3 regions of the Vibrio sp. B1Z05 genome follow, and region 2 is predicted to be linked to each of the others. Evidence: predicted binding sites of a transcription regulator. Region 2 holds the regulator's gene; each other region holds the start of a gene.

Region 1 (8,379 bases), 510 kb from region 2:
TAAGCGTAATGTATTTGTGACAGGACATCCTGAGTATGAGTCACACACCCTTCATACTGAGTATGTTCGAGACTGTGGTGAAGGCATGGATCCGCAAATCCCAGTAAACTACTATCCTGATGATGATCCGAGCAATGATCCACATGCTACATGGCGTAGTCACGGACATTTATTATTTAGCAATTGGCTAAATTACTGTGTTTACCAACAGACGCCTTATGATTTGGATAAGTTCTCAGAGAAGAACTTTACTATCGACGAATAGATATAGGTTTAGTTAAAAACAAAAAGGCATACCTTGTTAAGTATGCCTTTTGTGTATTTGGAGGGAAGGTTGTTATTTACTGTCGCTTTCTTCTGTAGCAGCTGGCTCTAAGCGTTTCGCCTTTTCGATCAATGGTGTGATTGTCATCCCTTGCACCAAAATAGAGAACATTACTACCGCATAGGTCATAACAATAATGACCTCTTTGACATCGATATTTTTCTCAGGGATTACCATAATCCCAGCGGGTATTGATAACGCCATTGCTAGTGCTAATCCGCCTCTTAGTCCACCCCACGTAAGAATTTTCACAGACATTGGATTGTAGTATCTAAATTGCTTAAAGCAGGCATATGACAGCTTAATGCTGATGTAGCGAACAATTAATACCAGTGGGATAGCCACGACCATCATCAGCCAGTCTTCTTTGTGAAACTCAAACAACAACATCGACATACCGATAAGCAGGAATAACACCCCATTTAAAAACTCATCAATCAACTCCCAAAAGTGGTCTAAATGACGATGGCTCTCTTCGGTAAAACCAGATTTTCGAGTCCAGTTACCAATTATGATCCCTGATACCACCATAGATAGTGGACCGGATACGCCCAATAGTTCAGCGAGTGCATATCCAGCGGAAGGAACGATTAGAGTCAATAGTAGTTCCATTGAATGATCGTCGGTTAAGCTGATGAGTTTATGGAATATAAGACCTAGAACAAAACCGTAAGCAATACCACCAATGGCTTCTTGTAGGAATAAAATTGAAACAGAGTTCAATGTAGGAGCATCGTTACCAAAGGCAATGCTATAAAGGGTAACAAATATGACTAAACCGAAGCCATCATTGAACAGTGACTCTCCCTCTATTTGCGTCGAAATACGCGTTGGGGCTTGTAACTTCTTTACGATAGCCAGTACCGCGATTGGATCGGTTGGCGAGATGAGTGCCCCAAATAACAAACAATAAATAATATCTAAATTAAAGCCGATTAAGGCAAAGATAGCGTGTAAAGAAAACCCAATTGCAAAAGTGGAAAACAAGGTGGCGGCTAACGCCAGAAACGAGATTTCCCATTTTTGATCTTTTAAATGGTTAAGTTGAATACCTAAACCGCCCGCAAAGAGCAGAAAGCCAAGGATTCCTTTTAACAAGAAGTCTTCGAAATTAATTGATGCGATAGTTTCTCGGGCTACATGGGATAACTTAAACCATCCCGCTTGACCTGCAATGATAAGCGCTAACGAAAGCAACATCGCACCTGCGGTGATAGCTATCGTAGTTTGCATCTTCCCTATTTTGCTGTTTATAAATGCGATAAATACCGCGCCGGCAGCTAAAAAAGATAGCGTATGGTAGGCGTCCATTCCTTTCTCCTATGTTTCGCAAGTCTCAATACTGTGAGACAAATTAATAGTGATATCAAATAAAACTACCTTTACTACTGCATCATAGCGTTAATATGCATGCTTTAGACGTCTAGGAATCTAATTTTTCTGTGATAGGATGATATTAATAAGTTAGTAATAGCACGTCTGAGCAGGATGCAATATGAGAGAACAGATCGAAGCGCAATTAAAGAAGCATATTCTTTTGATCGATGGTGGTATGGGCACCATGATCCAAAACCTGAAATTAGAAGAAGAAGACTATCGGGGCGCTCGTTTTGCCAATTGGCATTGTGATTTAAAAGGGAATAATGACTTACTTGTTCTGTCTCAACCACAGTTGATTAAACAGATCCACAGTGATTATCTAGAAGCCGGCGCGGATATTCTAGAAACGAACACCTTCAACTCGACCACCATTGCCATGGCAGACTACGATATGGAGGCGTTGAGTGAAGAAATTAACTATGTGGCGGCAAAACTGGCTCGTGAAGCTGCAGACGAATGGACGAAAAAGACGCCAAATCGACCTAGATATGTAGCGGGTGTTTTAGGCCCAACTAACCGAACTTGTTCTATCTCTCCAGATGTTAATGATCCAGGCTTTCGTAATGTGAGCTTTGATGAGTTGGTTATCGCTTATAAAGAATCTACTTTAGCGTTAATCAAAGGTGGCTCAGACCTTATTCTTATCGAAACTATCTTTGATACTCTCAACGCTAAAGCGTGTGCCTTTGCTGTTGAAACCGTATTTGATGAAATTGGCCAGACATTGCCAGTGATGATCTCCGGTACTATTACCGATGCCTCCGGACGTACCCTTTCAGGACAAACAACGGAAGCGTTTTATAACTCTCTGCGTCACGTAAATCCAATTTCTTTTGGTTTGAACTGTGCATTAGGCCCAGATGAGCTTCGCCCGTATGTGGAAGAGCTTTCTCGCATTTCAGAAACTTTTGTATCGGTTCACCCGAATGCCGGTTTACCGAATGCGTTTGGTGAATACGATCTTTCTGCTGAAGATATGGCAGAGCACATTCAAGAATGGGCTGATTCAGGATTTCTTAACCTTGTTGGTGGCTGTTGTGGTACTACGCCAGAGCACATTCGAGCTATGGCAGACGCAGTCGAAAAAGCGACTCCTCGCGCACTGCCTGATATCAAACCTGCTTGTCGCTTATCTGGTTTAGAACCGCTATCTATAGAAAAAGAATCACTGTTTATGAACGTTGGTGAACGAACCAACGTTACCGGTTCCGCTCGCTTCAAACGTCTAATAAGAGAAGAGCTTTATGAAGAAGCGTTAGATGTGGCTCGTCAGCAGGTAGAAAACGGCGCTCAGATCATCGATATCAATATGGATGAAGGGATGCTTGACGCTGAAGCCTGTATGGTTCGCTTCTTGAATCTTTGTGCGTCAGAACCTGAAATTTCTAAAGTGCCTATCATGGTCGATTCCTCGAAATGGGAGGTTATCGAAGCCGGTCTAAAATGTATTCAGGGTAAGGGGATTGTGAACTCAATCTCTATGAAGGAAGGCAAAGAAAAATTTGTCGCTCAAGCTAAGCTGATTCGCCGCTATGGCGCTGCGGTTATCGTGATGGCTTTCGATGAAGTAGGCCAAGCTGATACTCGCGAGCGTAAAGTCGAGATTTGTACCAATGCCTACAATATTTTGGTTGATGAAGTTGGCTTTCCTGCTGAAGACATTATTTTTGACCCCAATATCTTTGCGGTAGCAACCGGCATTGATGAGCACAATAACTATGCGGTCGACTTTATCGAAGCGGTTGCCGATATTAAGCGTACGCTTCCGCATGCGATGATTTCGGGAGGGGTGTCTAACGTTTCCTTCTCTTTCCGTGGTAACAACTACGTACGTGAAGCCATCCATGCAGTATTCCTATATCACTGTTTCAAGAACGGTATGGATATGGGGATCGTAAACGCAGGTCAGTTGGAGGTTTACGATAACGTTCCAGATAAACTGCGTGAAGCGGTAGAAGACGTTGTTCTTAACCGTCGTCCGGATGGCACTGAACGATTGCTTGATATTGCGGATGAATACCGTGAAAACGGTGTTGGACCTAAAGATGATGGTACGGCGCTAGAATGGCGTGGCTGGCCAGTTGAAAAACGCCTTGAGCATGCACTGGTTAAAGGCATCACTGAATTTATTATTGAAGATACAGAAGAGGCGCGACTTAAAGCAAGTAGACCACTGGAGGTGATTGAAGGCCCTCTAATGGATGGCATGAACGTCGTCGGTGACTTATTTGGTGAAGGTAAGATGTTCTTACCTCAGGTCGTAAAATCTGCTCGTGTAATGAAGCAAGCTGTCGGTCACTTAGAACCGTTTATCGATGCACTTAAAGAAGTCGGTCAAACCAACGGTAAAATACTATTAGCCACCGTTAAAGGTGATGTTCACGATATCGGTAAAAACATTGTTGGCGTAGTACTGCAGTGTAATAACTACGAGATCATCGACCTTGGGGTAATGGTGCCTTGTGATAAAATCTTGAAGGTCGCCAAGGAAGAAAACGTCGATATTATCGGTCTCTCTGGGCTTATCACGCCATCATTAGATGAGATGGTATACGTAGCCAAAGAGATGGAGCGCCAAGGGTTTAAACTGCCACTACTGATTGGTGGCGCAACCACCTCTAAAGCGCATACCGCGGTGAAGATTGAACAAAACTACTCTGAGCCAGTGGTATACGTAAACAACGCTTCTCGTGCGGTGGGTGTCTGTTCTGCATTATTGTCTGATCAGTTGAAACCTGCATTTATCGAAAAATTGGATTTGGATTACGAACGTGTTCGTGACCAACATGCGAGAAAGCGTCCCAAGACTGCGCCAACTACAATCGCAAAAGCTCGTGAAAATAAGGTTGATATTGATTGGTCGTCTTATGTTCCTCCTGAGCCTAAGCAATTAGAGCCTGTTATCCTTAAAGATATGAGCGTGTCGGTGTTACGTGAATATATCGACTGGACTCCTTTCTTTATGACTTGGACATTGATGGGTAAATACCCTGCCATTCTCGATCATGAAGAAGTAGGCGAAGAAGCTCGTCGTTTGTTTAAAGATGCCAATGATCTATTGGATAGAGTGGAGCGAGAAGGTCTGCTAAAAGCCAATGGTATCTGTCAATTATTCCCTGCCAATAGCGTGGGTGATGATATTGAAGTCTATACCGACGAGTCTCGTACTACAGTAGCTAAAACCTTGTGTCACCTTCGTCAGCAAACCAAAAAACCGAAAGGATTTAACTACTGTTTGAGTGACTATATTGCTCCGAAAGAGAGTGGAGTAAAAGACTGGGTAGGTGCGTTTGCGGTGACCGGTGGCATTGGTGAGCGTGAACTGGCGGATAACTATAAAGCTGCGGGTGATGATTATAATGCCATCATGATTCAAGCTGTGGCCGACCGTTTAGCTGAAGCATTTGCAGAATATCTACACCAAGAAGTGCGTACTAAAATTTGGGGATACAGCCCTGATGAGCAATTGAGTAACGATGATCTTATTCGTGAAAAGTATCAAGGTATTCGTCCTGCGCCGGGTTATCCTGCATGTCCTGAACATACAGAGAAAGGCCCTTTGTGGGATTTAATGCAGGTTGAAGAGCGTATTGGTATGTCGCTCACGACCAGTTACGCCATGTGGCCGGGAGCTTCTGTTTCAGGTTGGTATTTCTCTCATCCTGACAGTCGTTTCTTTGCGATTGCACAGATCCAAGAAGATCAAGCTAAAGACTATGCCGAGCGTAAAGGTTGGGAGTGGTTAGAGGCTGAGAAGTGGTTAGGTCCAAACCTGAACAACTAGCAAGTAAACAACAAAAATGGGGCTAAATAGCCCCATTTTTTATAGTTCGTTATCCACTTAACTAGCTTTCAAGCATTAGCCTTCAAACAGCTCTCTATGTAAGTGCTGCACTGCGTTACGTGCATAAGACTCATGCAGCAAGAAACACAGGTTATGGCAACTTGCGCCGTAACAGATCATACGTAGATTGTAATCTTCTAGTGTACCAAAAATTTGCTTCGCCGCACCTTTGGCTTGTCCCATCTCGTTACCAATAAGCGCCACAAGACTCAGGTTATGTTCAACCACCACAGAACAGAGTTTTTCCAGTTCTTGTTGAGCCGCTGGTGGCAGTTTAGGTGAGCCACCTTGAGTGTTGGTATGATCGAGAGTCAGTGACACACTGATCTCTGAAGTGGTAATCAGATCAACCGAGACTTTATGTTGCGCCAGTATGGTAAATACTTTGGCTAAGAAGCCACTGGCTTGGAACATATTTAGGCTTTTTAAAGTGATCATGGTTTGATTACCACGCAGTGTCACCGCTCTAAATAGTGGTGCGCTTTCGACTTCTTGCTTAACCCAAGTTCCGCCTAGTTGAGGCTCTTTTGAAGAACCAACGAACACAGGAATTTTGTGTCTTAACGCCGGTACTAGAGTGGATGGGTGTAAGATCTTGGCACCAAAATTGGCCATTTCTGATGCTTCAGCAAAACTGATTTCTTTAATTGGATGCGCTTGCGGCGCAATACGTGGGTCAGTGGTATAAATGCCCGGTACGTCAGTCCAAATTTCCAGTCCAGAGGCTGAAATAGCTTCAGCAATAAGAGCAGCACTATAGTCACTGCCGCCACGACCTAGAGTCGTGGTTTTATTATTAAGGTCTGAACCAATAAAGCCTTGAGTCACGACAATCGACTCTTTGCAAAGTGGCGCTAGGTGCGTTTGTACGGCAATACTAATTTCATCCAGTAGAGGTTCAGCATTACCAAATACCGATGTGGTTTTCATTACCGTACGGATATCAAAGCGTTGCGCATTGTGGCCTTTTTCGCACATTAACTGACACAGGATATGCGTCGACATTAGCTCGCCACAAGAGACCAATTGGTCAGTGAGTTGTTCGCTCGGTTCACTCACCGCTCTTTCAGCACACTGAGAAATCTTGGTCAGTATTTCATTGATTTCATTGTTGATTTTTTCTGGGTGTTTTAACTGATTGATAATCGAGAAGTGAATATCAACTAACGTTTGTAGAAGTTGTTCGCGTTTGGTTTGTTCTGTAACACCATTCGCAAGCTCAACTAAAATATTGGTTACGCCAGAGCAGGCGCTGATGACAACCAGTTTAGTTTGAGGGTTGTTTTCTACAATAGTCACACATCGGCTCATCGCCTCGAAGTTTGCCACACTGGTGCCACCAAATTTAGCAACGTTAATTGCGCTCACTGTATCTCTCCATTAGTCCTTTAGAATGTGCAAATACCCATACTGAGTTAACAGTATGAGATTCAAATGCGTTTTATTAATCACACATTTGATAATAAGAGCTTGCCCTGAGGTATTTATCTCTTCTCTTCATTGAACTGGTTTGTATAAATTATGTCAATATCTTAATCCCGATCTTGGCTTTTTTACCTACCGCATACTTCTGAGCTTTGCTTATTGACGACGATTTTTTATGCAATAAGCTATTTATTCTTATTTAAAATTAAGGCTTTACTATGCGCAGCTTCAATCCTCCTAAACGAACTCTACTTGGTCCTGGTCCTTCAGATATTTACCCTCAAGTATTACAAGCATTGTCACGTCCAACTATTGGACATTTAGATCCTTTGTTTATCGGCATGATGGATGAGCTTAAATCGCTACTAAAATATGCTTTCCAGACCGAGAATGAATTTACCATCGCGATTTCAGCGCCGGGCAGTGCAGGGATGGAAGCGTGTTTTGTAAACCTTATTGAACCGGGAGAGAAGGTGATTGTTTGCCGCAATGGTGTGTTTGGCGAACGAATGCGACAAAATGTAGAGCGTTGTGGTGGTATTGCAGTTGTGGTGGACGATGAATGGGGCGCACCGGTATCAGCGACTAAATTGGCCAGTGCTGTTGCTGAACATCCTGACGCGGTAGCGGTTGCGTTTGTGCACGCCGAAACATCAACCGGTGCTCTAAGTGACGCGCAAGCATTGTCAAAAATAGCAAAAGAGCAAGATATGCTGGTGATTGTTGATGCCGTCACTTCACTAGGCGGCGTGCCGCTATTGGTTGATGAATGGCAGTTGGATGCGGTGTATTCGGGTAGCCAAAAATGCTTATCTTGTACTCCGGGATTGTCTCCTTTGACCTTTTCAGAGAAAGCACTAGCAAAAATTGAATCGAGAACTCACTCGGTACAAAGCTGGTTCTTAGATCAAAGCTTAGTGCTTGGGTATTGGAGCGGCGCAGGTAAACGTGCTTACCATCATACAGCGCCAGTTAATAGCTTGTATGCGCTGCACGAATCCTTATTGCTATTAAAAGAGGAAGGGTTGCAGCAGGCGTGGCAACGTCATGCCGATGCTCATCAAATATTGAAACAAGGGTTATCTGAGCTGGGTATTCAATTTGTAGTGGATGAGCAATATCGATTGCCACAATTAAATGCGATTTATATTCCTGAAGGGGTCGATGATGGCGCTGTGCGTCAACGCCTATTAAATGAGTACAATCTGGAAATTGGCGCGGGGCTGGGAGATTTAGCAGGAAAAGCATGGCGCATCGGTTTGATGGGCTATGGCGCCCGCAAGGAAAATGTCGCACTTTGCTTGCAGGCACTTAAAGAGGTGTTGTAACTAAGAGAGCTAAACCACCAGTGAGGGATTACTCGTCGCTGGTGGTAGGTTGCGCCTTACTGACTTTAATTCTCTGT
Region 2 (8,379 bases):
GTCAACCAACTCACTAAATGGAATAGAGCCGTCATACTGCTGGAACAGCCATGACAAGGTTCCCGAGAAGATTCCTGATAATGCTACAATTTCATCGCCGCTTTCTCGCAGGTCTCTCACAGTATGGTTTACCGGCAATCCAGCGCCCACAGTGGCGTTGTACAACCAATGACGTCCCGTTTTAGCAAATACATCCTGCACCTGATGGTAAAACTCACTTGGCGCAGAACCTGCCAATTTATTCGCTGATATTAAGTGCATGCCATGTTCGGCAAACTCTAGGTAGCGATCGGACACTTGCTGACTGGCCGTTACATCCAATACGATAATTTCATCAAAGCTCGATTGACGTTTAACTAGCGGTAGCCAATCTTCTTCGCTACTAACCGCATTATCGGAGAACTGGCTGTTGACCTTGCTGGCATCTATGCCATTTTCATCAAACCAATAACTCTGGCTCGCAATTACCCCGATAAGGTCAAAGCTCATGCCGCGACGCTTTTCTAACTGGTCTTTTTGCGTAGCAAATAGCTCCAACCAATTAGAACCAATATTACCTTTACCACACAATACGATGCCAACACGCTTTTGTGCTTGGAATAACTGATTGTGTAGCACTTTAAGCAGTGAAGGAATCGCACTCGTTCTTACTATGGCGATAATGCTCAGCTCAGATTCGGTTTCAAACATGAACTCAACATTGACACTTTTCAGTGTTTGGTAAAAACCAAAACAATGATTGGCGTTGTTAGTCACACCGGCCCCTACAGCGGCCAGCATGGATAAGTCAGTTTTCACGGCAACAGACACATCAAAGTTTGCCGCTTTGATGCAGGCTAAGGCGCCGGCTAATAGTTCGCTAGTATAAGCCAGACGTAAGCAGTGCTGATCCGATTGTGACTCATAGGCCAGTGGCGCAAGCTGCGCTTTATTCAGCAAGGCCAACACTTGCGGCTCTAAACTTTCAAAATCATGTGCAGGGCTTAAAGTCAGCTCAATCAAATTCACATCATCTAATGAGGTCACTATCTTAGCGCCTCGACCAGAAGCTAATACACGCTCAATACGCGTTGAACCTGACTCTGGTTGGTGACTGCAACGCAACTCTAAATCCATAGCACTTTGTGCGACAGGTTGTAGCGTACGGCTGTGCAGTACAGGAGCGGCAAGGCGCGCTAATTCACTGGCTTCATCAAGACGAAGCAGTGGCAGTAAACAGGCATCTTCGACAATGCGCGGGTCTGCGCTATATACGCCCGCCACGTCACTCCAAATAGTGACTTTGGCCACTTCAGCCAAAGCCCCCACAATGGTCGCCGAATAATCGGAACCATTACGCCCAAGCAGTACTGTTTCACCTTGTTGGTTATGCGCCATAAAACCGGTAATAACCAAGCGTTTTTGAGGATGCTGAGCTAACACTGATTTCAATAATGGCCAAGAAAGGTTGCGATCAATTTCTGGCTGAGTGCCCGCTTCTGCGCGCAAGAAGTCACGAGAATCAAGCGCTGCACTAGGCATACCTCTATCACAAAGCAGCGCACTAAGGAGACGAGACGACCACACTTCACCGTGACCTAATGCCGCTGATTTTTGCTGCTCAGTCAACGGAGCATTTAGCGCACTTAATGCGGTAAATTCTCGGTTAAGCTGTTCTTGCAAAACACTCGCCGTTTGCTGAGGAAGCAAATCGGTAATCAATTGATTTTGATAGCTTCTTAGCTCAAGTAAAATCTCATGCGCAATACGTCCATCTTTTTCTAAAGCCGCTAACCAGCGTAACAAGTTGTTAGTGGTTGAGCCCGCAGCAGAAACAATCACTAAGTCACTCTCATTGGAGTACTCAGCTAATATATTGGCTACGCGATCAAAGCATTCTGCATTTGCCAGACTACTACCACCAAACTTATGCAGTTGCGTTGCGTTGTTCATAATTAACCCTCGACCGAATCAAATGCTTGGGCAAGATCATCAATAAGATCGTCACTATCTTCTAGCCCAACAGACAGACGTAATAAGAAATTAGACACACCAGCTTCAGCCAATGCTTTTTCACCCATAGCTCTATGAGTCATAGTCGCAGGGTGACAAATCAAACTCTCTACCCCACCTAAAGACTCCGCTAAAGAGAACAATGTTAAGCTGTTAATAAAGGTCTTCAGTTGCTCTAAATCACCATCAAACTCAAAGCTGAGCATGCTACCAAAACCAGACTGCTGACGTTTAGCAATGTCATGGCCAGGGTGATCTGGCAAGCTTGGGTGATAAATGGTTTTGACACGCTTTTGAGATTGTAGAAAGTTTAAAATAACTTGTGAGCTTTCTTCATGCACACGCATACGTGCACCTAAAGTGCGAATGCCGCGCAATGTCATATAGCTATCAAAAGGCGTGCCCGTTGCACCAATACAGTTACCCCACCAGCCAAGTTCTTCAGCATGCTGTTCAGTTTTGGTAACCACAACCCCGCCAATCACATCCGAATGACCATTAATGTATTTAGTGGTGGAATGGATGACAAAATCAGCACCAAGCTCTAATGGTCTTTGGTAAATGGGGGTTAGAAATGTATTGTCGACGCCCACTAATGCACCCACGGCTGCCGCTTGCTGGCACACTTTCTCGATATCCACTACTCGCACCAATGGGTTCGATGGCGTTTCAATAAGAATCAGTTTTGGCTTTTTGGCAATCGCTGCAGCAAGGGCTTGATCATCTGATTGATCGACAAACTCAACCTTAAAGTCACCTTTTTGCGCACGAGTGTTAAATAAACGGTAAGTACCGCCATAACAATCATGAGGCGCAATAATTAAATCGTCTGGGCTTAAAAATGCCGAAACCCATAAATTAAGTGCTGATGTACCACAGTTGGTAACAACAGCACCTTTACCTGACTCCAACTCAAACAGTGCCGTCTCTAAAAGCCCACGATTAGGGTTTCCAGAGCGGGTGTAATCATACTTTGGTACATCTCCAAATGAAGGAAAACCATAGTTTGTGGACAGGTAAATAGGGGGAACAACAGCATGGTGCTGGGTATCAGACTCTATACCGGTGCGTACGGCAATGGTCGATGACTTATGTTTACTGCTCATTTTCTTGTCCTTCCTTTGGCAGTGACTGGTGGAGTTTGTAACCAATCAAATTAATCTGAATCTAATACTAGATTACCGTGATCAGTATTAGACTTCAACACATCTAGACGTCTAAATGCCTTTACATATAGCAGTAAATATCGCTAGAATTGGAAATTAACTTCTTAAAACTAAGTAATAAAGGTTTCCAATGGCAGACTGGAATGGCGAATACATCAGCCCATATGCTGAACACGGTAAAAAAAGCACTCAAGTAAAAAAGATCACTGTGTCTATTCCACTTAAGGTTCTCAAAATTCTAACTGATGAGCGAACACGTCGTCAGGTAAACAACCTCCGCCATGCAACCAACAGTGAGCTTCTATGTGAAGCTTTCTTACACGCTTATACTGGCCAACCACTCCCTACCGACGAAGATCTGAGAAAAGATTGCCCAGATGAAATTCCAACTGAAGCAAAAAAAATCATGTCCGATCTCGGTATTGAATTAGAAGTCTTCGACGACTAACACTAGTACTAAACTAGCACAACGCTCAGATTTAACTCATAAAAAAAGGGGCTAAAGTGATCACACTCTAGCCCCTTTTAATTTTCGGTTATTAACCCTGCATTCTGCTATTAGCTCTGCATATAATTCTCAGGAAGCTCAATGCGAGCAACGCCAGAGGCAACCGCTGCTTCCGCTACCGCTCTTGCTACGCGAGGTAACAAGCGTGGGTCCATTGGTTTAGGGATAATATAGCCATTACCAAACTCTAATGACGTTACCCCAGCCGCTTTCATCACTTCTTCTGGCACTGGTTCTTTTGCTAACTGGCGAATTGCTTCCACCGCCGCTAGCTTCATTTCAATATTAATCTCACTGGCTCTCACATCTAAAGCGCCACGGAAGATAAATGGGAAACAAATAACGTTGTTCACTTGGTTTGGATAATCAGAACGTCCCGTGCCCATAATCAAATCACTACGCACTTCATGAGCACGCTCTGGTTTAATTTCAGGATCAGGGTTAGAACAGGCAAACACCACTGGTTTGTCCGCCATCAAGGCCAATGCCTCAGGTGACAACAAGTTAGGACCAGATACGCCAAGGAACAGATCCGCGCCTTCAATCACATCTTCTAGGGTACGTTTGTCGGTATTGTTGGCAAACAGCTGTTTGTATTCGTTAAGATCGTCACGGCGAGTATGAATAACGCCTTTACGATCTAACATGTAGATTTTTTCACGCTGTGCGCCGCATTTAATGAGTAGCTCCATACACGCAACTGCCGCAGCACCGGCGCCCAAGCATACAATAGTAGAGTCACACAGTTGCTTTCCTTGTAGCTCTATTGCGTTAAGCATACCGGCGGCGGTCACAATCGCAGTGCCGTGCTGATCATCGTGAAATACCGGCACATCGCATCGTTCGATAAGACGACTTTCAATCTCAAAACAATCTGGCGCTTTGATATCTTCTAGGTTAATTCCGCCAAAGGTATCGGCAATCGCCGCCACGGTATCGATGAACTCATCAATAGTGCGGTGCTTTACTTCAATATCAATAGAGTCCAAACCGGCAAAGCGTTTGAACAATAACGCTTTGCCTTCCATAACCGGCTTAGAAGCCATTGGCCCTAAGTTACCTAAACCCAAGATAGCGGTGCCGTTTGAAATAACCGCAACCATATTCCCTTTGGCTGTGTACTTGTAAACGTTATCAGCATTTTGGGCGATTTCACGTACTGGCTCTGCAACACCTGGGCTATAAGCTAGCGCTAGATCATGAACTGAATCAGCAGGCGTTGTTAATTCAACAGCTATTTTTCCTGGCTTAGGAAACTCGTGGTAATCGAGAGCTTGTTGGCGGAAATCATTTATCGGTTGGTCATCTGACATCTAAGAGCATCCCTTCGTGGATATTAGGAGAAAGTAAATAATTTGTGATTGTAAATAAAAAACAGGCAATGTACTACAAAGTAACCAGAGTAAAAAAGAGAATGCTTGGGATTGCCAGATCGAAATGAAGGTAAATAACTTGGATAATCAATTTGTTGTAGGATCAAAAAAGGCCGCCTAGGCGACCTTTTTTCTGTATCTTTACGACTAAGATTATTTCTTAGAAGAAAGAGCACCGAAACGCTTGTTAAAGCGATCAACACGGCCGCCAGTATCAACGATACGTTGCTTACCAGTGTAGAACGGGTGACATTTGTCACATACGTCTAGGTGGATAGATTCTTTAGCTAGAGTTGAGTTGAACTCAAAAGTATTTCCGCAAGAGCAGTTAGCTGTTACAGATTTGTATTCAGGATGGATACCTGGTTTCATGGGAAAACCTCATTTATAGGCCGCGTCGCTATCCAAATCTAAGGTTGGACACCACACGTAGTTTCTAACAGTGACACCGCGTAATACAGCATCTTCAAGGCGCAGTATAGTAATGAATTAGTCTTTAAGGATCAACTGATTTGTCCCTTTTTTCGCCACATTCACCATAATATTCCTATATATAGCCATATGCGAGACAACACTTGGCTAAGTGCTCAATATTTTTCATCATCTCCTCGGTCTTTTTCTAGTATCATCATCTGTGTAATTATCTGATTGCAGAAACATCAAAGAGATCCCATGCGCCCAACAATTGCTAGAGTTGCCCTGCCCGTACCTCTAGATAAAGAATTTGAATACCTCATCCCATCGCACTTATTTCCTGTTGTGGGTGTGCGTGTATGGGTGCCGTTTGGACCAAATAAGCGACTTGGTGTGATCACCGCCCTCACCCATCAATCAGAATACGATATTAATAAGCTCAAGCCTTTAATGACCGTGCTTGACGTTGAGCCTATATGGCCAGATAAACTTTATAAACTGATTCATTGGGCTAGCCGATTTTACCAGTATCCACTCGGTGAAACATTAAATGGGGCTATGCCCGGCGCTCTGCGTAAAGGTAAACCGGCACATAAGCAGCCACAGAAAATATGGCAGCTCACCGAAGCAGGTCGTAACCAGTTAATGCAAGGCTTTGGACGAGCAGTTCAGCAAGCTAAGGTGATGCATGCTCTGCAATATGGCGCACTGGCTCAACATGAGCTTGCCACTTTAGATATCTCTAGCTCTGTTTTAAAAACTTTAGAGCAGAAACAATGGGTAATTTGCTCTGAACGCATTGAAATCAATGATCAGTGGCCATCTGAGCTCATTAATGAAGACGACAAGCGTCAACTCAATCATGAACAAATGCTGGCAGTAGTCACAGTCAACCACATTGAAGGGTATGAATGTGCACTTCTAGATGGAGTCACAGGTTCAGGTAAAACCGAGGTTTATCTTCAACTTATAGAGTCAGTAATCCAGCAAGGTAAGCAAGCGTTAGTCTTAGTTCCCGAAATAGGCTTAACGCCGCAAACCATCAACCGATTTAAACGACGCTTTAATGTGCCTATTGAGACCATTCACTCAGGTCTTAATGACAGTGAACGCTTGAATGCATGGCTGGCCGCCAAAAATAAAGAATGTGGCATCCTAATTGGTACTCGCTCGGCACTGCTGACCCCTTTTGCCAACCTTGGCATTGTCATTGTCGATGAAGAGCATGACTCTTCGTATAAACAGCAAGATAGCCTGCGTTATCATGCTAGAGATATAGCCATAATGCGCGCCCACTCAGAAAGTGTGCCGGTTGTATTGGGCTCAGCTACGCCATCTCTAGAAACCTTAAACAACGCCCTTTCAGGAAAATACCTGCATCTTAAACTGACTGAACGTGCTGGCGGTGCTAGCCCAACCAAAAACAGCGTGATTGATGTAAAAGGTTTATATCTAGAAAGTGGCTTAAGCGCGCCACTGATTGCACAAATGCGTAAACACCTGCAACAAGGCAATCAGGTGATGCTGTTTTTAAATCGCCGTGGTTTCTCTCCCGCATTAATGTGCCACGAGTGCGGTTGGATTGCTGAGTGTACTCGATGTGACGCTTACTATACCTTCCACCAAGGAAGCAGTGAGATGCGCTGTCATCACTGTGGCTCACAAAAGCCGGTCGTTCATCAGTGCCATAGCTGTGGTTCAACTCATTTAGTTACGGTCGGAGTTGGCACAGAACAGCTTGAAGCGCACTTAGAAACCTTATTTCCAGAGTTTAAAACCATTCGCATTGACCGAGACAATACGCGTCGTAAAGGCAGTCTAGAGAGCGCATTAGAGTCAATTCGCAATGGTGAGTATCAAATTCTGATTGGTACGCAAATGCTTGCCAAAGGGCATCACTTTCCAGACGTGACGTTAGTGGCTTTACTTGATGTGGATTCATCATTATATAGCAGTGATTTTCGGGCTTCAGAAAAGCTAGCGCAATTGTTTATTCAGGTGGCAGGACGTGCGGGACGCGCCAGTAAGCCTGGACACGTGGTGCTACAAACTCATCACCCAGAACATTCACTGCTACAAGCTTTATTACACAAAGGCTATCCTGAGTTTGCCCAAAGCGCCTTAATGGAACGTAGAGTGGCGCAATTGCCTCCCTATGCCAGCCTGTCTTTGTTTCGAGCTGAATCGAATAATTCGCAACTCGCGGAAGATTTTTTAAGGCAAGTAAGGCAAACCTTAGAAGCGCACCCTTTGTTTGATGAGCAATGTTGGGTACTTGGGCCAACACCAGCACCGATGGCGAAACGAGCAGGAAAATCTCGTTGGCAACTTATTTTACAATGCCAACTACGTTCAACCATGCAAAAACTACTTATGAGTGCAAAACCTGCACTAGATATGCTGCCTAATGCAAAAAAAGTTCGTTGGAACATAGATGTAGAACCAATGGACCTAAGTTAAACCACATGCATATGGCGAAATGCGAGTCACTTCACAGTAAGTTGTGCAATTTTGCTACATGCCCCTTAAACTGTTTGGCAAAAACTCGTTACACTTATTTTTCACTCGCAATTAAGCTTAAGTAGTTGAAATAAGTTTGCGTCATGGATTGAATCAAACACGCGCTAAATTTCATAGAGGACGACGTACTATGGCGACGATGAAGGATGTTGCTGGACTTGCTGGAGTATCAACAGCGACAGTATCAAGGGCATTAATGAACCCAGAAAAAGTATCCTCTTCCACTCGTAAACGAGTAGAAGATGCGGTCATTGAATCTGGCTATTGCCCTAGCACTATCATGCGCAGCATGAAGCGCAATGAGTCAAAAACTCTCGTCGTTATCGTCCCCGACCTTTGTGACCCTTACTTTTCTGAAATTATTCGCGGCATAGAAGTAGCGGCTTCAAAGCAAGGCTACCTTGTA
Region 3 (8,379 bases), 610 kb from region 2:
TGCAATTAACGCAAACGGTATTAGTATTCCCATATGAGGTTTAATAGTTAGGATACCAAATAATATTCCTGAAAGTATATGAGATCTATTTAAAGCTTTACACCCACCAATTAACAAGGCAGCTGTCAGTAAACCATTTTGGCCAAAGCTTATATTAATTAGAGTTGCAGGAGCAAGCATTAAAACTAGTATGTATATTTTATTATAACTAGATCCTAATGTTACAGATAATAAAAAGCAGGAGAAAGAAAGTAAACTCCAGATAATAAATGCACTCTCATAACTTAAAAATCCTAGAGGGTATAGAATGGATAACATCTGAGGGGGGTACGCAAAGTTAAAAGCTACACCGGTGGCTCTCACTTCATCAGGTGCATGATTTGGAAAAAGTGTATGGTTATATACATCAGGTAAGTGATTATTTACTGCTAACTTAGCTGCAGTCCAAGAATGTAAAAAATCTCGCCCAAAAATCTGTCCTCTAGACAGCTCACCAGAAATAAAATCTATATTATCTATATATAAGAAATTTAATGTAATTATTAATCCTAAGATAAAAAAAAACAAAAAGAAAACTTTGTAATCAATATTCTCATCTGTCATAAAAAGTATCCTTTAGTGTTTATTTAGTCTAGATTATAATATGCAAAAAAAACCAGCAGTAAACTGCTGGCTTTCATTTTTTAGAGGTTGCTAGACTTTAATTAAGCTAACAACTCTTTAGCTGTGTTTACTACGTTTTCAGTAGTGAAACCAAACATCTTGAACAACTCACCTGCTGGTGCAGATTCGCCGAATGTTGTCATGCCGATGATCTTGCCACCGAAGCCAACGTACTTGTACCAGAAGTCAGCAATACCAGCTTCTACAGCAATACGTTTAGTTACTGATGAAGGAAGTACTGACTCACGGTAAGCTTCATCTTGCTTATCAAATGCATCTGTTGAAGGCATAGAGACAACGCGTACTGCTTTGCCTGCCGCAGTGAGTTCAGCTTGCGCTGCTACTGCTAGTTCAACTTCAGAACCTGTCGCAATGATGATTAGCTCAGGAGTACCCACGCAATCTTTCAGTACGTAACCGCCTTTTGCGATATCAGCTACTTGAGTAGCATCACGCTCTTGCTGTGCAAGGTTTTGACGAGAGAAGATAAGCGCAGATGGGCCATCTTTACGTTCGATAGCCAGTTTCCATGCTACTGCTGACTCAACTTGGTCACATGGACGCCATGTGCTCATGTTTGGAGTTAGACGTAGAGAAGCCACTTGCTCAACCGGTTGGTGAGTTGGGCCATCTTCACCCAGACCGATAGAGTCATGAGTATAAACTTGGATGTTCTGAACTTTCATTAGAGCAGCCATACGCATTGCGTTACGTGCGTATTCCATGAACATTAGGAAAGTTGCGCCGTATGGTACGAAACCACCGTGCAGAGCAATACCGTTCATGATAGCTGTCATACCAAATTCACGTACACCGTAGTGAATGTAGTTGCCAGAGAAGTCTGATGCTTCAAGAGACTTAGAACCAGACCACATAGTCAGGTTAGAAGGCGCAAGGTCAGCAGAACCGCCCATAAATTCAGGAAGCATTTTACCAAATGCTTCTAGTGCATTTTGTGATGCTTTACGAGATGCGATGTTAGCAGGGTTTGCTTGCAAATCAGCAATGATTTGGTTTGCTTGTTCTTCCCACTGAGCTGGAAGCTCACCATTAACACGACGTTTTAGTTCAGCCGCTTCAGCAGGGTATGCTGCTGCGTAAGCGTCAAACTTAGCATTCCAAGCCGCTTCTTTCTCAGCGCCAGATGCTTTTGCATCCCATTGTGCGTAGATGTCAGCAGGAACTTCAAATGGTCCGAATTCCCAACCTAGTGCCGCTTTAGTCGCAACGATTTCGTCTTGACCAAGTGGAGCACCGTGACAGTCGTGCGTACCCGCTTTGTTTGGAGAACCAAAGCCAATCACTGTTTTAGTACAGATAAGTGTTGGGCGAGGATCTGCTTTAGCCGCGATAATAGCCGCATTAATTGCTTCGCTATCATGGCCGTCTACTGCTGGGATTACGTGCCAGCCGTAAGCTTCGAAACGCTTAGGTGTATCGTCAGAGAACCAACCTTCAACTTCACCATCAATTGAGATGCCGTTGTCATCCCAGAAAGCAACTAGCTTGCCAAGACCTAGAGTACCCGCAAGAGAACATGCCTCGTGTGAGATACCTTCCATCAGACAGCCATCACCCATGAACGCATAAGTGAAGTGGTCAACGATGTCGTGGCCTGGCTTGTTAAACTGAGCAGCAAGTGCTTTTTCAGCCATCGCCATACCAACAGCGTTAGTAATACCTTGGCCTAGTGGGCCTGTCGTTGTTTCAACGCCGGGTGCATATCCATATTCTGGGTGACCCGGAGTTTTAGAGTGCAACTGACGGAAGTTTTTAAGATCATCAATAGACAACTCATAACCACTCAAATGAAGCAGAGAGTAGATCAGCATTGAACCATGACCATTAGAAAGGATAAAACGGTCACGATCAGCCCACTCTGGGTTTTGTGGGTTATGGTTTAGATGATCACGCCAAAGTACTTCAGCGATGTCAGCCATCCCCATTGGTGCGCCTGGGTGACCAGAGTTAGCTTGTTGAACACCATCCATGCTAAGAGCACGAATTGCATTGGCTAGATCTTTACGAGAAGACATGTCTGCTCCTGAATGCATAAGCAATTTATAAAAAATAAGTCCTGTTCCCAACAGAGGATGTTGGGCGGTGTTATTGTCGCAAAGCGCCTCTGTTACTGCAAACAGTTTCCCGTGCAAAATTCAAACTATGAGATATTGATTTATTTAACATCTAACGATATTTAGTAAAAACTAATGTGACCTAGCGCAAATATTTTACTCACTTAAATCGTAAAAAAGCTTGTATTTCGTCTATTCAAAATTAGAATAGACGTCTAGAAGTAGAAACACCTACTTAAAGTACAATTCAAAAGACGCCTATGATGCGTCTTTTCTTAAACCAGAATAAGGGAGCCCATCATGGCTAAGCACCTGTTTACTTCTGAATCAGTATCAGAAGGCCATCCAGATAAAATCGCAGACCAAATCTCTGATGCGGTTCTAGATGCAATCATCGAGCAAGACCCGAAAGCTCGCGTTGCATGTGAAACTTACGTAAAGACTGGCATGGTAATGGTAGGTGGTGAAGTGACTACCTCTGCTTGGGTTGATATCGAAGAACTAACGCGTCAAACCGTTCGTGAAATCGGTTATGTAAACTCAGAGATGGGCTTCGATGCTGACTCTTGTGCTGTACTAAATACTATTGGTAAGCAATCTCCAGATATCAACCAAGGTGTTGATAAAGCTGACCCTAAAGATCAAGGCGCTGGCGACCAAGGTATTATGTTTGGTTACGCGACTAACGAAACTGAAGTATTAATGCCTGCACCAATCACTTACTCTCACCGCTTAGTTGAAAAACAAGCTGAAGTACGTAAAAACGGCACGCTACCTTGGTTGCGTCCTGATGCAAAATCTCAAGTTACCTTCCAATATGACCAAGGTAAAATTGTCGGCATCGATGCTGTTGTTCTATCAACTCAGCACAGCGAAAGTGTTTCAACAGAAGAGCTTCGTGAAGCGGTGATGGAAACTATCATCAAACCAGTACTTCCTGAGCAATGGTTAAACAAAGAAACTAAATTTTTTATTAACCCAACCGGTCGTTTCGTTATCGGTGGCCCAATGGGTGACTGTGGTCTAACTGGTCGTAAAATTATCGTTGATACCTACGGCGGCGCAGCTCGTCACGGTGGCGGTGCATTCTCTGGTAAAGATCCATCAAAAGTTGACCGTAGTGCGGCATACGCAGCTCGTTATGTAGCGAAAAACATCGTTGCTGCTGGCATGGCTGACCGTTGTGAAATCCAACTTTCTTACGCTATCGGCGTTGCTGATCCAACATCAATCATGATTGAAACCTTCGGCACTGAAAAAGTAGCTCAAGAAATCATCATTGAAGCTGTTCGTCAAAACTTCGACCTACGCCCATACGGCTTACAAGAAATGCTGAACTTGCTACAACCTATCTACAAGAAAACAGCAGCTTACGGTCACTTTGGTCGTGAAGAATTCCCTTGGGAAGCGACAGACAAAGCAGCAATCCTTAAGGATTTTGCTGGTCTATAATCGACTAGAAACACCTATTTATATCAACCTCAGCCTTTGTGCTGAGGTTTTTTTTGCTCTCAGTTTACTCCTGTCATCTACCTCCTTCTGATTATTTTTCATGCAAAATTTGTAATTCCTAGCATCCACAACGATAGTTATGAAAGTTAATAAAATGTTAAATAGATCACCTTTTACATAAAGGAATCAAAATAGCAGCAGACCGACTCTAGTAGGATTTCTAGTGCTAACAACCAGTTATCCCATGTTCAGAGTCAATATTACGGGACTCAATCAGGAGGATTATCATGCCTCGTACATACGATGACAGTGATTTTCATAAAGCATCTGAAATCAAAAACAGTGAATATGCCAAAACACTGCCCTGCAATAAAATCAGCATCAGCGACCCTTTTCAATGGTTAGCTTTAGGCTTAAATGACTTCGTCCGCTCCCCCGTTATTAGCCTCTTTTATGGCACCTGTTTTGCTATTGCCGCCGCAGGCATCGTTGGCTTGATCTACCTACAAGGTAATCATCCACACCTAGTGATACTGCCGGCGCTGATTATCTATATGCTCATTGGACCATTTTTAGCGCTAGGGTTATACGATGTCAGTTGGGCAAGAGAAAGAGGCAAACAACCCAACCTACTGCATTCAATGAAAGCCATCGGTCGTAATTCCACATCACAATGGAGCTTTGCAGTGTTGTTGGTTGTCGCCATGATATTTTGGATGAGAATAGCCTCACTACTGCATGCTTTATACCCTTCCGTGGAAGGCGCCAGTATCGTCGAATTTGCACCATTCCTTATTACTGGTTCCATCACAGGGTTTATTTTGGCATCCGTGGTATTTAGCATTGCGGTTTTCTCGATGCCTTTAATGCTAGAAAGACGCGTTGATATTATGACCGCAATATTTTCCAGTTTTAATGCGGTTAAAAATAACCCCGGCCCTATGCTAGTTTGGGCGGCCATTATCTGTGGGGGTGTTTTAATAGGCTTTGCCACCTACGGGGTAGGAATGATAGTTACTATGCCCATTCTAGGTTATGGCACATGGCACGCTTATCACGCGACGATTCAGAAAAAGAGTTAGCGTTTTTGCGGGATAAAAGAGCACAAAACGACAATTGCCCACCGATTAATTGGTGGGCAGTTTTTATCAATAATTGTTGGTAGACAATGAAGGTTGATTGATTTATAAGAAAGTTTTGGACATAAACGTATTAGCAAAAAATTCCCAAAACGTCTATGCCATATAGATTAAATTATCTTTTCAATCTATGGTTATTTTTTATTGACTATATTACCTAACAAACCAGAGATTTATTAGTGACTTTTTTAAAGTCTCATGTCTATCTTTTAAGGCTGAAATATTCCATTCAGGAACTTTACAAATATCCTTTGTAAGATCAAAAGAGCTTTTATTATTGAGCTTCTCGTAAATATCTTTCTTCCTATCGAAGTCGCTATTTTGAGCTTCAGAGTTCTTTGTGCCACTTATTAATGTTAGGTTGCCTAATTTATGCAACCATACTGCATGTTCTTCATTAGAGAACCTAGTGTTCCAATATTCATTGGCTAATTTTTGCGGGAGTATATGTTCAATCGTAATTCGCCCTGTATATGTTTTTATTACACTTTCATCTTGTTGCTCAAGATCCAGACGTAACAAAATAGACTTGATTAAGTTAACTTGATTAGGTCTTGGTTCATACAAATCCTTATCTAGAGATTCCATAAACCCTTCGTTATCGGCATGCTGATTTACATGTTCAATTATTTCCGAAAAAGTCCCTTCATTGTTTATAGCTACAAGAGCAGAATAACAGACCATTTCTCTCTGACTTTTAACGAGGTTTTTGATTCTTCCATGCATGTATACCTTCTCAAAAGCAGAGACAAACTCGTCGAATTCAATCCATGTTAAATCTTGCTTCCTAGTCATTCGATTCATAAACGCCATAACTGGCGGAATCCACTCATCAGTAGCAAGATTTGTTAGTGAGGCGATACGTCTCTTTAACGATAAGTTTTCAAAATCAATTTCAGCTAGCCTAGTGTAATTCTTAGCAGAGTTCACTAGCATTAAAGCCATCTCTACTGCATCATCTGAAAAGTCAGTCTGTAAGCTCTCAATGAACGAAGATAAGCCTTTCTGTAAAACACGGTCACGATCCTTTTTTTCGGATAGCCGATGAAGTGTTAGAAACTTGTCTAGTTTATTAACACCGACCATATCCTCAATTTGAGACCAAGAAGATTCTATTTGACTTGAATCTTTTCTCATTGATGCTGCAGACTCAAAAAGAGTATTTTTCAATAAATCAGCATTACTTAGAGGTAGGCCTCTATTATTAAGTACATTAAACAACCTAAATGAAGATGCGAAATCATCAGTTTGTACAAATACTATAAAAACATTGTGGAGAATATACTTCGCGATTTTCTTCAAATCAATCTGATCTTTATCAGATAGAAAACTCCTTACTACACAGGAATTGTCTATAAATAATTGTTCTGTATCTGTAGGCTTTTCTGGTTTATATTCTTTTTTATCTTGAAGAATGTAGAACTTATATAAGCTATGCTCTTTACTACGAACAACTAATCGAGGTTCATCAGTTTCGTCTGAATATACATCTATTGGTAAAATACGTTTTTGTAAGTCGTCTTTTACCCCCTGAAAATCAATGAGTTTTTTCAACTCTGAGACTATAAGGCTAAGTGTCGTTAATCGCTGCTGACCATCAACCACTTCAAAAGTATTATTTCCCTTATTGATGCATATCATACTGCCAATGAAATATTCATTTTCATCTGAAAGGTAACTCTGGTAAATATCATTGATAAGTTGTTCTGCATTATCAGCACTCCAACTATATGGCCTTTGATAAGGCGGGATAATATATTTTTTATTTTCTGTAAGGATATCCTGAACTTTGCATTCTTTCGCTTCCACTATAAATACCTATTTAATAACGGTTTATCTCATTATGACACAGTACATTTTAAGCACAACTTGCCAATAATGGTTCCGTTTCAAAGTCGTGATAAGCGGTTTAGTGAAATGAACACTCATAGACTATGGATTTGTTCCGAGTCTAACAAGAAAAGGGGGATTTCTGAGTTACGAAGTACCGCTATGAAAATTTTGAACAACATTTTTGCGCTCCCGCCCCACATGAACTAAATCATCCATATTTTTCCCACACATCTACCCAAGTTATTCACCCCAAAGCATCTATCACGAACTTTGTATCCAAAGAGAGATTAAGCTAAAGTTGTACCCGTTTTAAATCGATAGCCAAAACCACTGCATGACGCCAATTCAATACCAATTGCTTAGAAAAGCCACAGCACTCATCAAAGTGGCTAATACTCACTTTGAGCGACAGTTTTCAATTCCTACGATTGAAACTGATATGCGTGGTAAGGCGGCCGGAAAAGCCTTTTTGCAGTTGAATACCATAAAGCTGAATCGCGTATTGCTGGCGGAAAACCAACAAGAATTTATTGAGCACGTTCTGCCTCATGAAGTTGCGCACTTAATCACTCATCAAGTGTTTGGGCGAGTTAGACCGCACGGTAAAGAGTGGCAATACGTGATGTCTAAAGTGTTTGGTATCAAGCCAGATCGTACGCATTCTATGGATGTCAGCTCGGTGCAGGGCAAAACGTTTGAGTATCAGTGCTCTTGCCGCCAGTATCCTTTATCGATACGTCGCCACAATAAAGTGCTGCGAGGGGAGACTAACTACTCTTGTCGCAACTGTGGCAATGAACTTAAATTTACTGGTAAGCAACTCTGTTAATAACACTATTACAATCTATAACTGCAAGGCGAGATTAGGCTGAACAATATCTGGTCAAAGCGCCAAAGTGGCTGTATTCTCTGCGCTGTTTTTCTCAACAGCCGTAATTTACTCTTGAAACGTTATATTCTCCCTATCATTAGCCTACTGCTGGTCTCGCTATCAGTGCATGCGAAACCACACTCTTTTTATCAATCTAAACGACTGGCTGTTGGCATCTATCAGCAACACCCACAAACCTTCTATTGTGGATGCAAAATAGATTGGCAAGGCAAAAAGGGCAAACCACAATTATCCGATTGTGGCTATCAAGTACGTAAACAAGAACGTCGTGCCAATCGCATTGAATGGGAGCACATTGTGCCTGCCGCACAACTGGGTAATCAGC

The links. The regulator MetJ, encoded in region 2, represses methionine synthesis genes. The targets are predictions, from matches to a motif close to TTAGACNTNTANANGTCTAA.
Region 1: the regulator MetJ is predicted to act here: its motif matches at 1,741-1,760, upstream of metH (methionine synthase).
Region 3: the regulator MetJ is predicted to act here: its motif matches at 2,946-2,965, upstream of metK (methionine adenosyltransferase).

Annotation. Positions count from the first base shown of each region.
Region 1 covers NZ_CP130463.1:2,482,647-2,491,025, reverse strand. Annotated here, with positions in the region: gene metA (homoserine O-acetyltransferase MetA) at 1-265, shown strand, start outside; gene QV280_RS11320 (cation:proton antiporter) at 338-1,636, opposite strand; gene metH (methionine synthase) at 1,821-5,489, shown strand; gene lysC (lysine-sensitive aspartokinase 3) at 5,565-6,917, opposite strand; gene QV280_RS11305 (pyridoxal-phosphate-dependent aminotransferase family protein) at 7,193-8,302, shown strand; gene QV280_RS11300 (PglL family O-oligosaccharyltransferase) at 8,331-8,379, opposite strand, start outside.
Region 2 covers NZ_CP130463.1:171,423-179,801, reverse strand. Annotated here, with positions in the region: gene QV280_RS00840 (bifunctional aspartate kinase/homoserine dehydrogenase II) at 1-1,932, opposite strand, end outside; gene QV280_RS00835 (O-succinylhomoserine (thiol)-lyase) at 1,935-3,098, opposite strand; gene metJ (met regulon transcriptional regulator MetJ) at 3,289-3,606, shown strand; gene QV280_RS00825 (malic enzyme-like NAD(P)-binding protein) at 3,717-4,979, opposite strand; gene rpmE (50S ribosomal protein L31) at 5,193-5,411, opposite strand; gene priA (primosomal protein N') at 5,712-7,913, shown strand; gene cytR (DNA-binding transcriptional regulator CytR) at 8,104-8,379, shown strand, end outside.
Region 3 covers NZ_CP130463.1:2,377,254-2,385,632, forward strand. Annotated here, with positions in the region: gene QV280_RS10800 (glycosyltransferase family 87 protein) at 1-603, opposite strand, end outside; gene tkt (transketolase) at 705-2,699, opposite strand; gene metK (methionine adenosyltransferase) at 3,039-4,190, shown strand; gene QV280_RS10815 (DUF2189 domain-containing protein) at 4,478-5,272, shown strand; gene QV280_RS10820 (DUF262 domain-containing protein) at 5,483-7,138, opposite strand; gene QV280_RS10825 (SprT family zinc-dependent metalloprotease) at 7,497-7,991, shown strand; gene QV280_RS10830 (endonuclease) at 8,106-8,379, shown strand, end outside.